Regions from separate parts of the Rhizobium sp. 01N48 genome, predicted to be linked through region 3. Evidence: predicted binding sites of a transcription regulator. Region 3 holds the regulator's gene; each other region holds the start of a gene.
What was found. Region 3 encodes LexA, which represses DNA repair genes until DNA is damaged. Its sites were predicted from a motif close to TGTTCNNNNTGTGTTCNG; they were not measured.
Positions count from the first base shown of each region.

Region 1: a site for LexA is predicted at 2,821-2,838, ahead of AC1DOG_RS10745 (ImuA family protein). Genes of this name have one in related genera too.
Region 2: a site for LexA is predicted at 2,429-2,446, ahead of AC1DOG_RS14535 (YifB family Mg chelatase-like AAA ATPase). Genes of this name have one in related genera too.

Region 1 covers NZ_JBFTQT010000004.1:311,254-316,094, reverse strand. The annotation lists gene AC1DOG_RS10755 (error-prone DNA polymerase) at 1-577, opposite strand, end outside; gene AC1DOG_RS10750 (Y-family DNA polymerase) at 574-2,085, opposite strand; gene AC1DOG_RS10745 (ImuA family protein) at 2,009-2,761, opposite strand; gene ku (non-homologous end joining protein Ku) at 3,620-4,528, shown strand; gene ku (non-homologous end joining protein Ku) at 4,540-4,841, shown strand, end outside.
Region 2 covers NZ_JBFTQT010000006.1:264,917-269,757, reverse strand. The annotation lists gene cysK (cysteine synthase A) at 1-284, shown strand, start outside; gene AC1DOG_RS14540 (putative quinol monooxygenase) at 418-717, shown strand; gene AC1DOG_RS14535 (YifB family Mg chelatase-like AAA ATPase) at 791-2,323, opposite strand; gene gshB (glutathione synthase) at 2,685-3,632, opposite strand; gene AC1DOG_RS14525 (cupin domain-containing protein) at 3,766-4,254, opposite strand; gene AC1DOG_RS14520 (sn-glycerol-3-phosphate import ATP-binding protein UgpC) at 4,406-4,841, opposite strand, start outside.
Region 3 covers NZ_JBFTQT010000007.1:143,183-148,023, reverse strand. The annotation lists gene kdsA (3-deoxy-8-phosphooctulonate synthase) at 1-798, opposite strand, end outside; gene AC1DOG_RS15365 (VOC family protein) at 795-1,679, opposite strand; gene lexA (transcriptional repressor LexA) at 1,879-2,604, shown strand; partial or broken gene AC1DOG_RS15355 (ComEC/Rec2 family competence protein) at 2,598-4,841, opposite strand, start outside.

The sequences.
Region 1 (4,841 bases), on a different contig from region 3:
GAAGCTGGCGGCGGGAAGGCTCATGGAAGAGGACGTCGTTGGTGACGACCGTCTTGACCTTGTGGCGCGTCGCCATATTCGACAGTTCATGAAGGCGGAGCTGATCGTTCGGACGACGCCGGAGACAGAGGGAAATGTATGCGCGCTCGCCGAAGGTATCCTTCATCCGTCGCAGGTGAACTGCGCAAAGGTCGTCAGGCATGTCGGGGACGAGAATGCCGATCAGGCCTTCTGCATAGAGCGGCAAGTCGTCCCAATGAAGGATGCAGTTGTTCTTGCCACCCCTGCCCTTGCCGAGCGTAATCAACCGGGTCAGGCGTGAGTAGGCTGCCTTATCGGTGGGATAGACGAGGATTGACATTCCGTCCTGCAGGTCGAGCCGACAGCCGACGACGAGACGCAGGCCCGTCGCCCGCGACGCTTCCAGCGCCCGGACGATGCCGGCAAGGGAGTTGCGGTCGACGATTCCGAGCGCCTCGACGCCCATCTCCTTCGCGGTCGCGAACAGATCGTCTGCGCTGCTCGCACCGCGCAGGAAGCTGAAGTGGGTGGTTGTCTGGAGCTCGGCGTACCTCATGCGAACAGCCCGTGCATGAACCATTTGTGCGAACCCGTCCCCAGATCGACGCCATCGCCGGCTCGGAAGATCCAAAACCGTTCGCCGCGCTCGTTCTCGATCATGAAGTAGTCGCGCACCGCTTCCAGCTCGGCGGGGCGTCGCCACCATTCTCCGAAAATGCGTTCGGGGCCGTCTGCACGGACGACTTTGTGACGGGTGCCCCGCCAGGTGACGCTGCGTGGAGGGTGGTCCGGCATCAGGGCAATCGCTTCGATCACCTCGGGATGAGGAAGAAGCCTGACAGGCCGCCGCCAGTGACCGACCCATGAAGCCTCTGTCTGCTCCGCGACCGCCGAGATGCGCCGTACGCTCCGCTCGGGGACATCCGAGGCGACGGGAGCGGCGCGGAACACGCGCTGGCCGCGATTCCCGAAAATGTCGATGAGCGGGGTTATATCTGTGGTTTCGTCTTCAACGAGAGAAGACGACCGCTGCTCTTCTTCGAGCGGCTCCGAAGCCACCGCGACGAGCGTCAACTTCTCGATGCCGAAGCCGGGATCGATCTTCTCGGTGCGATCCTTGAACAGCTTCGTCAGCCAGGGAACGTTTCTGGCCGGCTTGGCGGTGCCCGCGCGGATCGCCTGCATCGTGTTGTCGACCTTGTAGACGATGAGATCCGTTCGCCGGACGCCGAGGCCCCGCTTCTCGAGTTCGCCGACGAGCTCGACGACGAGGCGGGCGACATACTTGTCTATGGTCTCGGCAGCTCCGATAGGCTCCTGAAAGTTGCGGGAAACCTCAACGATCTCGGCCGTTCGGATCGGATCGATCGGCTCCGGCTTCAAGCCACGCATCTGATCGAGGCGGCGGCCGACTTCAGGGCCGAAACGCAGCGCGAGCGGGGCGCGCGGTGTCGCGGACAATTCACCGATCGTCTGAAACCCGAGCACGCGCAGCTCGGTGACGGTCTTTTCCGGCAGCCGCAGCAGCGAGATTGGCAACTTCTCGACGGCGCGGAAAGTCTCGCCAGACGGCACGATCACCGTCTCCCGCCTGATCGCCCGCGCGCAGGCATGGGCGGCACCCCAGGTATCGGCGATGGCGACACGGGCCGTCAGCTTCTTCGCGTGGAAGCTGTTGAAGATCTTCGTCACCATGGGCTGCTCGCCGCCTTGCAGGTGATCGGCGCCCTCGGTATCGAGAACCAGCCCATCGGTACCGTCGACAGCGACGATCGGCGAGTAGTACTCGAGCGCCCAGAGCGCGATCCGCTCCAGGGTGTCGGCGTCCGCGGCCGGATCGGCGTCGACGAGCTTCAAGCCGCGAAAGAGCGCTTGGGCTTTGGCGGCGGGCATACCGACCCGGACGCCGACCTTCTTCGCGGCGGCGTCGGCAGACGAGACCCAGCGCTTCGAGCCGCTTTTTGCGATGACTGCGATCGGCTGATCGTCAGGAATGGACGGATCGTCGCGGCGAATCCGATCGGTCGGCAGATCCGGAAGAAATATCGATACGACCCTGCTCATCACATGCTCCTACGCAAAACTCGGCACACTCCCCCGCTTTCACTCGCATCAGTTCCAGAAACCAACGTTCCCGGCCGACGCCGGGAACTGGCAGCTCTTCCGACGGAAGCACGCTCACCCTCCATCTCGTTGTGCTCGCTGTCGGCTGGCCGAAGTCGTTTGCTTCCGTCTGTCTTCGCCATCGCCGGACCACGATCCCCATCGTCCCGGTCTTTTCGGCCGCAAGCTGCAGACGCCGCGATGCGACCATCGGCAGGCGGACCAGCTCTCCCACGACTGCGCCGAGGCCGCCGTAGGCAAGCGCCTCCTCCATGGAGGCGAGAACGTCCTCCTCCTTGTCGCCTTCGACGAAGACGACCCGCTTCGGATGCAGGCCGGCCTGCGCGAGCGCCGGGAAAAAGAGGTCGGGTCGCGTCATGCACCACACGACGGGGCCCTTCGTCCGGGCGGCAATCCCCGCCGCGAAAAGCGCCGATGCAGCGCCGTCAACCGTGCCTGATCCTCCGCCTGCGATTTCGTGCAGAGCACCGAAAGCAAGCCCGCCTCCGGGAAGAACGGAATCGATACTCGACATGCCAAACGGCAGGCAGGCACTGTGCTTCGCGACGCGCACCTCCAAAGCGGAGATGCGTTCGCGCAATTCGGCGATGGCTAGCTCGCGCGCAGCCGAAGACATTCACGAATCCTTTGAAATCGTGGTGGACAGGACGACATCATGTCGCTGGAAAACTTGATTGTTCTCTTTCTGTTCCCTATCCTCGGCGCCGTCAAGATGCCCGAAATTGAGGAATCTATTCCTGCTACATGAGCGACATCGAAAAGAGTCTGACGAATCAGAAAGGTAGGCTGGGGTGTAGCTGGCCGACGGCATCGAAAATATTTTTATCCGCGTCGTCCGCTTGTCGGTGGATTTCCCATCCAACGGGGGCCGCCGTCAGACCCTACGTCGAGTGCAGGAGAAGCGATTGAGAAGACGACGAGTAGCGGCGGACAACTCGCCTGGACCGAAATTGAAGGATGTCCAGGTAGCGATCATCGACGTCGAGTGTCGGGCCTGCGGACTGAGGGGGGAGTTATGACAGGGCGGTGCTGGTCAAGATTCATGGGGCGTCCCTGTCATTCGCGAGGCTCAGACGGCAGGCGGCTCTGGGATGCGAGCGGATGAATGGTCCGGACGGGGACAGGTGCCAGACCAGGTTTCCTTGCCTTGGCCCGGTCGATTAGATGGCACTTAATATAAGAGCGACGGCCGCCTTCTCACCGATGCTAAACGGGCTTGTTGGGAACCCTTCGGCTCGACGCAATCCGCAGGGTGCGGAGGACACGAACAACCGGCTCGTTCCGGAGAGCCCGAATGAACCGTTCACATTGAGAGTGGCATGCCCTGAATTGAAGGGGAATGTGACCAATATAGAAGACAAAATCAATCTCTGAGGGAGATTCCGTAAGCCATTGAAAAATGATTCGTTTCAAGTCGGAACGAATCACCCTGACACGTCTTTGAGTCGGGTAGTAGTGATTCGGAGTATTCGTCATGGCCTCAGGACAACGTGCGCAGTGGAAGGGCTTCATTAAGTTCGGCGAAGTCACTTGTGGGGTGGCGCTGTACACCGCCGCATCCACCTCCGACCGGATCACCTTCAACACCATCAACACAGCCACCGGCAACCGCGTCAACCGTGTCTTCGTGGACAGCGAAACTGAAGCGCGCGTTGAGAAAGAGGCGCAGACCAAGGGCTTCGAGATCGAGAACGGGCAATACATCATCATCGATCCCGAGGAAGTGGCCGCCGCTATCCCCGAAAGCAACAAGACTCTCGAGATCGAGGCATTCATTCCCCGCTCCGACGTCGACGACGTCTATTTCGACAAGCCCTACTATCTCACACCGGACAAGATGGGCGGAGACGCCTTCGCGGCCCTGCGCGACGGCATGAAGAAGTCGAATGTGGCGGCCATCGCCCGCACCGTCCTGTTCCGGAGGATGCGCACTGTCCTGATACGCCCCCAGGGCAAGGGGCTGATCGCAACCACCCTGAATTACGACTACGAGGTTCGGTCGAGCGCCAAGGCGTTCGAGGAGATGCCCAAAATCAAGATCCAGGGGGAGATGCTCGATCTCGCCAAGCACATCATCAGCACCAAGAAGGGCGAGTTCGATCCGGCAACGTTCGATGACCGTTACGAAGCCGCGCTCGCCGATCTGGTGAAGGCCAAGCTCGAAGGCAGGTCGCTTCCGAAGCAGAAGAAGGTGGAGGTCTCGAAGCCCAACGATCTGCTGGCTGCTCTACGGGAAAGTGCTGGCATGATGAAGGCGGCTGCGGACAAACCGAAACGCACCGCGGCCAATGCCAACACTGGTACCGGAAGGCAGCGCGCCGCGCGCGGGACGACAGCGAAGTCTACCGCCGCCAAGGCTGCACCGCAGCGCAAAGCTAGCTGAGGAGACGTCAAATGGCTCCGAAATACTACTGGAAAGGGTACCTGAAGCTCTCTCTCGTCACCTGCCCCGTGGCGATGACTCCGGCCACGAGCGAAAGCGAGAAGGTTCGCTTTCATACGCTCAACAAGGAAACGGGCAACCGCGTCGTCTCTCAGTACATAGACTCCGTGACGGGCAAGCCGGTCAAGGATGGGAACGAAGCCAAGGGCTACGCACGCGGTGAGAATGACTACGTGATTCTCACGGAAGACGATCTGGATGCGGTCGCGCTCGACACGGTGAAGACGATCGACATCGACAAGTTTGTCCCCGC
Region 2 (4,841 bases), on a different contig from region 3:
CGCACAAGATTCAGGGCATCGGCGCCGGCTTCGCGCCCGCCATCCTCGACACCCACATCTATGACGAGGTCGTCACCATCAACAGCGCGACCGCGCTCGAAACCGCCCGCCACGTCGCCCGCCTCGAAGGCGTGCCCGTCGGCATCTCTTCGGGTGCAGCGCTGGCCGCCGCGATCAAGATCGGCTCCCGCGAGGAAAACGCCGGTAAGAACATCGTTGTGATCATCCCGTCGTTCGCCGAACGCTACCTCTCGACGGCGCTGTTCGAAGGCCTCGGCGGCTGAGGATTAGGCTGAAGCGTGTCGCGGTTCCCAGCATCCGCACTTCACGCTTTACTTCGTTATCAAAAGGGCGCTTCGGCGCCCTTTCCACTGTCTGCAATCCCGCACCAAGCTCTTACCGTAAGCAAGTCACCCCATGCTGCTGATCGTCGGAACCATCCGCCTCCCCCACGAAAACCTCGCGCTCGCACGCCCCGTGATGCAGCGCATGGTGGAGATGAGCCGCGCCGAAGACGGCTGCCTGGATTATTCCTACGCCGAGGACGTGCTCGAGCCCGGCCTCATTCACGTTACAGAACGCTGGCGCGACCAAGCCTCGCTCGATCGCCACTTTCAAACCGCGCACCTGAGCGACTGGCGCGCCGCATGGCCAGCACTCCGCATTCATGACCGCAAGCTCCAGAGCTACGAGGTCGGCGCGCCGCGCGAGACCTGATGCACCGGACTCTTCTCGGCCAAGCCAGCGTCGGCCCGCCGACGGCCCATCCGCTTTCGCTAGCCCCTCCCCTTCACGCCACCGCCGTCAGCCGCTCGCCCGCCATGCGGTAGGAGATAGCCTCGGCCAAGTGGATGCGGCCGACCATCTCCTGGCCGTCGAGGTCGGCGAGCGTACGGGCGACCTTGAGGACGCGGTGGTAGCCACGGGCGGAGAACTTCATCTTTTCGGCGGCGTCGCGCAAAAGCTGCAGGCCGGATGCATCGGGGGCCGCGTAGGTCTCGATCATCGCGGTGGAGCAGCGGGCGTTGGTGCCGGTCTCGCCGAGGCCGGCGGCGCGGAAGCGGTCTCGCTGCAGATCACGGGCGCGGGCGACACGGCGGGCGACGTCGGCGCTCTTTTCGGCCGGCGCCGGGCGGATCAGATCGAAGGCGGAGACTGCGGGGACGTCGATCCTGATATCGATGCGGTCCATCAACGGGCCAGAGATGCGGGCCTGGTAATCAGCCATGCAGCGCGGGCCACGGGCGCAGCTATGACCGGGCTCACCCGCCATGCCGCAGCGGCAGGGGTTCATGGCCGCCACCAGCTGGATGGTGGCGGGATAGCTGACGCGGTGATTGGCCCGCGCAATGATGCATTCGCCGGTTTCCAGCGGCTGGCGCAGCGCATCCAGCGCCTGCGGCGAAAATTCCGGAAATTCGTCCAAGAAGAGCACGCCGTGATGGGCAAGCGACGCCTCGCCTGGACGAGCCCGGAAACCGCCGCCGACAAGGGCCGCCATGGTGGCGGAGTGATGCGGGGTGCGAAACGGCCGGCGGTCGGAAAGCTTGCCGCCGGAGAGCTGGCCGGCGATCGAATGGATCATCGAGACCTCGAGCAGCTCGGCGGCCGAAAGCGGCGGCAGGATCGACGGGAGACGAGCGGCGAGCATCGACTTGCCGGAACCGGGAGGTCCGACCATCAACAGATTGTGCCCGCCGGCGGCCGCCACCTCCAGCGCCCGCTTGGCGCTCTCCTGGCCCTTGATGTCGGCGAGGTCGGGAAGATTGGCGGCGGTGGCGCGGATCGACGGCTCGGGACGCGAGAGCACCTGGGTGCCGCGGAAATGGTTGGCGAGGGCGATCAGGCTGCGGGGCGCCAGGATATCGAGCTCGGCGCCGGCCCAGGCAGCCTCGGGGCCGCTTTCGGCCGGGCAGATCAGGCCTTTGCCCATGGCATTGGCGCCGATTGCGGCCGGCAGCGCGCCGGTGACGGCAGCGATCGTGCCGTCGAGATTGAGCTCGCCGATGACGACATAGCCCGAGAGCGCATCACCAGGAATGGCGCCGAGGGCGGCCATCAGGCCGAGCGCGATCGGCAAGTCGAAATGACTGCCTTCCTTGGGGAGATCGGCGGGGGCGAGGTTGACGGTGATGCGCTTGGCGGGGAGCGCCAGGCCGGAGGCGTGGAGTGCCGCATGCACCCGCTCGCGACTTTCGGCCACCGCCTTGTCGGGCAGGCCGACGATCTGGGTGATCAGCTTGCCGGGCGCGACCATGACCTGAACCTCGACCGGAACCCCTTCTATGCCCTGGAATGCAACCGTGCTGACGCGCGCCACCATGCCCAACCCCTTGGCCCAGATCCCCTATGGTGCAACCCCTTGCACCTGAAACCGCGACCCATCATGGTCGCGGATTGCAATCTGACATAGAAATTGGAATGAAACAAGAACAATAAATGAACAATTGCGCGCCATTGATGTGGGGCGGTTGTGGTGGGTTGTATGGGTGGAACAAAGGTGGGGAGGGCTTGCGCGGCACTTGCTGCAGGCGGCGTGCAAGCTATCCACTCAGGTCGAGCAAGTTGGATGCTCAGCAGATGCTCGGCACAAGGCCGAGCATGACGGTAGAGCGTGGGGCGGCCGCGCTTACAGCAGGCGCCATTGCTGGCGCCAGACGTCGCCGCCCGCCCCATAGCCCACCTTACGCGCGCTTGCGCTCGATCGCATCCCACAAGAGGCTGGCGATATCGGCGCCGCCGAATTTCTTGACTTCGCGGATGCCGGTCGGTGACGTGACGTTGATCTCGGTCATGTAGTCGCCGATGACGTCGATGCCGACCAGCAGGAAGCCTCGCTCGCGAAGCGCGGGGCCGATGCGGGCGCAGATTTCCTTTTCGCGGGCAGTGAGCTCGGTCGCCTCGGCGCGGCCACCGACGTGCATGTTGGAGCGGCTGTCGTGCTCGGCCGGAACGCGGTTGATGGCGCCGACGGGTTCGCCGTCGACGAGGATGATGCGCTTGTCGCCCTTGCGCACGTCAGGCAGATATTGCTGGGCGATGTAGGGCTCGCGGAAGAGCTGGCCGAACATTTCGAGCAGTGAGGAGAGGTTGCGGTCGTCCTTGGTCGAATGGAAGACGCCGGCGCCGCCATTGCCGTAGAGCGGCTTCAGGATGATGTCGCCCATTTCGTCGCGGAAGCGGCGGATTTCGGCGGGATCCTTGGTGATCAGCGTCCGCGGCATCAGGTCGGAGAATTCGGTGACGAAGATCTTCTCCGGCGAATTACGCACCCAGGCCGGGTCGTTGACGACCAGCGTCTTCGGGTGGATGCGCTCCAAGAGATGCGTCGAGGTGATGTAGGACATGTCGAAGGGCGGGTCCTGGCGGAGCAGGATCACATCCATGGTCGACAGGTCGACGCGCTCGGGCGCGCCGAGATCGAAATGGTCGCCCTTGATGTCGCGCAGCGTCATCGGCTCGACGGAAGCGTAGAGCTTGCCGTCGAGGAAGCTCAGGCGGTCGGGCGTATAGTGGAAGAGCTTGTAGCCGCGGGTCTGCGCCTCGAGGCTCATGGCGAAGGTGGAGTCGCCCGCGATATTGATGGAGGCGACATGGTCCATCTGGACCGCTACGTTCTTGATCTTGGCCATTTCTGTCCCTTAGCGATTGCCGGACAGATGTAGGCCGCAGAGGGCGCGAACGCAACGGTCAATGGACGGCTTTTGTGCGGTGCGCCGGCGCAATTGGCCGGCGTTCCCTTCAGGCTTCAACTCTAGCCGTGTTTCAGGCCGCGATGCCCTGTTGACCGCTGCCGCGCAGCAGGTTGCGCAGGCGATAGGCGAGCGCCACGGGCTTGGGGAATGGCTTGCGCAGGAAGGCGACCTTGCGGACGTAATTGTCGACCCGCCAGCTGGCCCAGGTGCCGCCGGCGAAGAAGGCGACGTCGCCGGCGCGCAGCATGCGCTCGGTGCCGTCGTCGGCGGTGATGTGAACCTCGCCCTCGAGGATCATCACCGTCTCGTCCCAGCCGAAGAACCAGCGGAACTCTCCCGCCGTGCAGTCCCATATCGCCGTCAGCGCGGCATCGTCGTGGCCGCGCGAGTGCTCGCCGGTGCGCGCCTGCGGATCGCCGGCGACAATCCAGTCCGGATTGATCGGCGTCGGTTTCATGGCGATGAGATCGCTCGAATGCGCGACGAAGGACTTGCCGCGCGGCAATGCCACGATGTCGGGCATGGAGCGGGCGGCCAAGGCCATCGCGCTCGCGAACATAAGATGCAGTGATGCCACCAGAACCCCCTGAGTATAGGCTATCCCCTAGTGTGGGGGATATCAGAGAGTCCTCACGGAGCCGTTCAAACATTCGCTAAAGTTGTAACGAGTGTCGCGATAATGCAACGCCCGCCTAACGCGGGCGCTATCGTCAAGCGGGCTGGGCAGCCATGGCGGGCTTAGATGCGCCATCGGTGTCGGCGGCGACGATGCGCTTGCCTGTGTCGGCCGCAAAGAAATGCAGCTTTTCGGGCGCGATGGTCAGGCGCAGTTCGGCGGGAATGTCGATATCGGGCGCCAGCACTGCGGTGATCGGCTGATCGCCGAGCAGGCCGTGGACCAGCCGCTGGGCGCCGAGTTCCTCGACATATTCGACACTGACTGGCATGGCGTGCTGGTCGGGTCCGGCAAGGCAGAGATCCTCGGCGCGGATGCCGACGGTGACGGCGCCCGAGGTCGGAGCGCAGCCGGAAAGGTCGATCAGGCTCGGCCCGAGCGCCAGCTTGTCGCCGTGCAGCTCGCCCTTCAGGAGGTTCATGGCCGGAGAGCCGATGAAGGAGGCGACGAAGGTGGAGGCCGGGCGGTGG
Region 3 (4,841 bases):
GCGCGGCATGTCCTTGAGATAGACCATGTTCGGGCCATCCGACGGCGCATTGTCGGGATCTTCGTGCGTCTCGACGAACACACCGGCGACACCGACGGCGACAGCCGCACGCGCCAGCGTTTCCACGAATTCGCGCTGGCCGCCACTCGACCCACCCTGCCCGCCCGGCTGCTGCACCGAATGGGTCGCGTCGAAGACAACAGGCGCACCCATGGCTTCCATGATCGGCAGCGAGCGCATGTCGGAGACCAGCGTGTTGTAGCCGAAGGAAGCGCCGCGTTCGCACAGCATGATGTTCGGGTTGCCGCTGGCATTCAGCTTGGCAAGCACGTTCTTCATGTCCCAGGGCGCCAGGAACTGGCCCTTCTTGACGTTGATGGCGCGGCCGGTCTTTGCGGCGGCGACCAGCAGGTCCGTCTGCCGGCTAAGGAAGGCCGGGATCTGCAGCACATCGACGACAGTGGCGACTTCAGCGCACTGCTCTTCGGTGTGGATGTCGGTGAGAACGGGGAAGCCGTATTCCTTCTTCAGATCGGCGAACACTTCGAGCGCCGTTTCAAGCCCGATGCCGCGCTGGGCAGACAGCGACGTGCGGTTGGCCTTGTCGAAGGAGGACTTGTAGACAAGGCCGATGCCGAGCTTGTCGCAAAGCTCCTTCAGCGTGCCGGCGATCATGAAGGCATGGTCGCGGCTTTCCATCTGGCACGGGCCGGCGATCAGCGACAGCTTGCCGGTGTTGGAAAACACCACACGGCCGGTGCCTTCGCCGARGGCCACTTCGGAATTGGTTTCAGTCATCGTTTCTCCTCGAAGGCGAAGAGCGCGCCCTGGCCGGGCGCTGCCTTCACCAGAATTCGATTGTTCTTGCGTGTATAGGTGATCCCGTTAGCAGCCAAATGCGCCTCTGTCACGGCGAGATCGGCAACGGAAAAGACAATCGCCGCGCCGCGCAGACCGCGATCGGCCTTGGGCTCGGAGGGATCGTAGTAAGCGTTCAAGCCATCCGGCGACAGGATATTGATACGGGCGTTGCCGGCATCGAGGCTGACACCGAAGGCCTCCTCGCGGGTCGCCTGCGCATCCGAGGCCAGCTGCAACAGCGGTGCGAACGCTTTGGGATCGGAGGAAGAGAGCACGATCGACAGGATGCCCAAGACGCCATTCTTATGCGTTTCCAACGCCTTGCGGTCGCTGGGCAGTGGGTTGACGCGCTGGCAGGCGAAGAGGAAGAAATCGGGCGCTCGCAGATCTGCCGCGAAAGCCAGGCGGAACGCCGCGGTCGCCTCGGAACCGTCCGGCATCTTCATCTGCCGGGCGAACTCCAGCATCTCGCCGCCACTCATGCCATCGGCGAGGTAGCGGGCGTGATCGCCGTCGGCATCCGGCGTGCCGAAGACGATCGCCGACAGGCCGTCGTCGCCGCAGCGGAAGCGAAAGGCGCGGTCGCGGGCGGTGAAGACGTTGCCGTCGCCGATGGCCTCCTCGTAGGTCTCCAGACTGGCGATGCCGAGCGGTTCGAGATAGGTTTTGTCGGCGAAGAAGACGCAGGCGTTTTCGGTGCCAAACGGGTGCCGCGCATCGGCGGCGAAGGTGAAGCCGAGTTTGCCCAGGCGGTCGCGCGCCATCTCGATATTGACGACCGGCAGCACCACGTGGTCCAGGGGATGGGGGTCACTCATCGGCAAATCCTCCCGAAATCGGCAGAGATGTGCGCTGGCTTTCGCCACAATGCAAGAGGCGAGCGCGGTTAAATCGAATGAAGTGTAAAATCGCGACGATTCCGAGCCAAGTTTTACGAAAATTTAGGCACTTGCGGAACACATATGGAACATATAGTGTCCGTTCTGGCTTTGTTTCACGACTCTGGGGTTCATTTCGATGCTGACACGCAAGCAACAAGAACTGCTTCTGTTCATTCATGAGCGGATGAAAGAGTCGGGCGTTCCGCCTTCCTTCGACGAAATGAAGGATGCACTCGATCTCGCATCAAAATCCGGCATTCACCGCCTGATCACCGCTCTGGAAGAGCGCGGCTTCATTCGCCGGCTGCCGAACCGGGCGCGCGCGCTCGAGGTCATCAAGCTGCCGGAAGCCTATAATCCGAGCCTGCAGCCACGACGTGGCTTCTCGCCGAGCGTCATCGAAGGCAGCCTCGGAAAGCCGCAGCCGGTGGCCGCAGCCCCTGCCCCGAAGGCCGCGCCGAGCGCCGACAACGGCAACTCGGCTTCCGTTCCCGTCATGGGCCGCATCGCCGCCGGTGTGCCGATCTCGGCGATCCAGAACAACACCCACGACATCACCGTCCCCGCCGACATGCTCGGCTCCGGCGAGCATTACGCGCTCGAGGTCAAGGGCGACTCGATGATCGAAGCCGGCATTTTCGACGGCGACACCGTCATCATCCGCAACGGCAACACGGCCAACCCCGGCGATATCGTCGTGGCGCTTGTCGATGACGAAGAGGCAACGCTGAAGCGCTTCCGCCGCAAGGGCGCGTCGATCGCGCTTGAGGCCGCCAACCCGGCTTACGAAACGCGCATTTTCGGGCCTGACCGCGTCAAGGTTCAGGGCAAGCTCGTCGGGCTCATTCGCCGATATCACTGAGTGGTGACGTCACCAGTTGGTGACAGGTCGTCGCTGAAGTTGTCGTTGCGCCAGTCATAGGCGCGATGGCGCATCCAGGGGCGAGCGAGGCGTGCATAAGCGGTCTTGACGACGGGAGTGCCCTGATCGTCGATACGGATTTCGACGGCGCCCGATCGCCTGAGAGTTTCGCCGGTCAATAACATGGCGCCGGAGCGGCACGTCGCCTGGCGGAGGCGCACCGGCGTGATGACGATATCGGCCACGTCGCAGGCGGGACCGAGATAGGCGGCGTTTTCGAGCGTCGCGATGATGTAGCCGCTGTCGAGCGCTGTTATGCACCACGCGGTCTTCAGGCACCGGAAGGCACTGTCGTTCGTCGAAGCCGCTGCAGCGCGCATCATAGCGCGGGCTTCGCGTTGTTGTTTCAATGTCAGTCTTGGCCTTGGCTCGCCCCTTCTCGGAATGGGCAAGGCCTCGCCGTCGAGGATGTCGGGCGGCTTGTGGTCTTCGATGGCGAGCGCGCGTTGCCATTGGCCGAAGATGAAGTCGGGCGGCCGTTCGCGGTTGCTGGCGAGGCTGTCGCCTGTGACTGCTGCCACGAGGCTTCCGTCCTCGGAGACGACGAGTTCGGGCGCAGGTGCTGCCGGGAGCAGGATGACGACGAGGGTTGCGATCGTGGCAACCGCAGCGCCGATCCATCGCAGGCGTGTGCGCATCAGCCCCCATATGAGAAAGCCGAGCACGGCGATCGCGAAATACCATTCGGGTATCCGCCCGATGTCGACACTGCCGCCCCAACCGGACACCATCTTGGCGATGTCGATCACCAGATCCAGCCCGAAGCCGGCGACCTTCCACAGCGGCGCATCCAGGCCAAAGGGCGTCGCCAACATCGCAAGCATTCCGAAGGGCATGACGATGAAGGAGATGACCGGCATGGCGAGCAGGTTGGCCGGTAGTCCGTAGCCGCTCAGCCGGTGAAAATGTTCGATCGAGAACAGCGCTGTCGAGAAGCCGCCGATCATCGAGGTCAGCGCGATGCCGCCGAAGAAGCGGAACGTGGCCATGACCGGCTTTATGGTGGGATGCGTAAGAAAAACGCTCTCGCGGTGGCGCCTCCTGGTCCAAACGGCAAAGCCCGCGACCAGCGCGAGCGTCGCCGCGTAGGACATCTGGAAGCTGGGGCCCAGCACCTCCGAAGGGGACATCAGGATGATCAGCAGCGCCGAGAGCGCGATGTTGCGCAGGCTAATCGAGGGGCGATCGAACAGCACCGCGACCAGCATGATCGCCATCATGATGAAGGCGCGCTCGGCGGAGACGGCAAAGCCCGAGATCATGTAATAGGCCGTCAGCGCCAGAAGCGCGCTGCCGGCGGCGAGCTTCTTGGTCGGATAGGCCTGCGCAAACCCGGGGAAGAGGCCGAAGAACAGGCGCAGCCCGACAAAACAGATGCCGGCCGACAGAGCCATGTTGAGGCCCGAGATCGCCACGATATGCGCGAGGCCGGATTGGCGCAGCGCCTCCGTCGTCTCGTTGGAGATGGCACGTCTCTCGTCGGTGACCAGCGAAGCTGCGAAGGCGCCGGTATCGCCAGGCAGGATGCTGCGGATGCGGTCGCCAATGCTGCTGCGCAGGCCTTAGAGCCATTCCATGGCGCGATCGACGGCAGAGAGATCGGCGATATCCGTCCGCGATGGGACGGGCTGCGGGATGCCGTAGAAGAAGCCGTTGGCGCCGATGCCGTCGAAATAGGCAGAGAAGGCGAAATCGTTGAGTTCGGGCAGTGCCGGTCCTGCCGGCGGCGTCAGGCGCACACGGCCGGTCAACCATCCGCCGACCGCGACGGGCTCTCCTGCACGCGCGACGAGCGAGACCTGCTGCGGCGGACGCTTGAGCGTGGGCTCGTCTGTGCGCGTTACCCTGACGATATAGCGCCAGCGCCCATTATCATCGCCCTCGCGCCGTTCCACGCGGCCGGTCACTGTCGTCGTCACCGCTGTATCGAGAACGACGGTATCAGCCCGCCAGGTCTCGAGCTGCGCCGCGAACATGCCGAGGACGACAAGCAGGCCTGAGATCGCCACACGGCGTGTCGCGACGCGCGCGGAGCCCGCCAAGACGAAGACGAAACCGAAGAGGATAGCCCAGGCAAGGAGCCGCAAGGGCGGGATATCCACGGCGAGCCGGAACCAGGCGATGGCGCCCGCCCCGAGGAAGACGGGCGACGCCAGGAAAAGGCGGCCGTGGTCGAA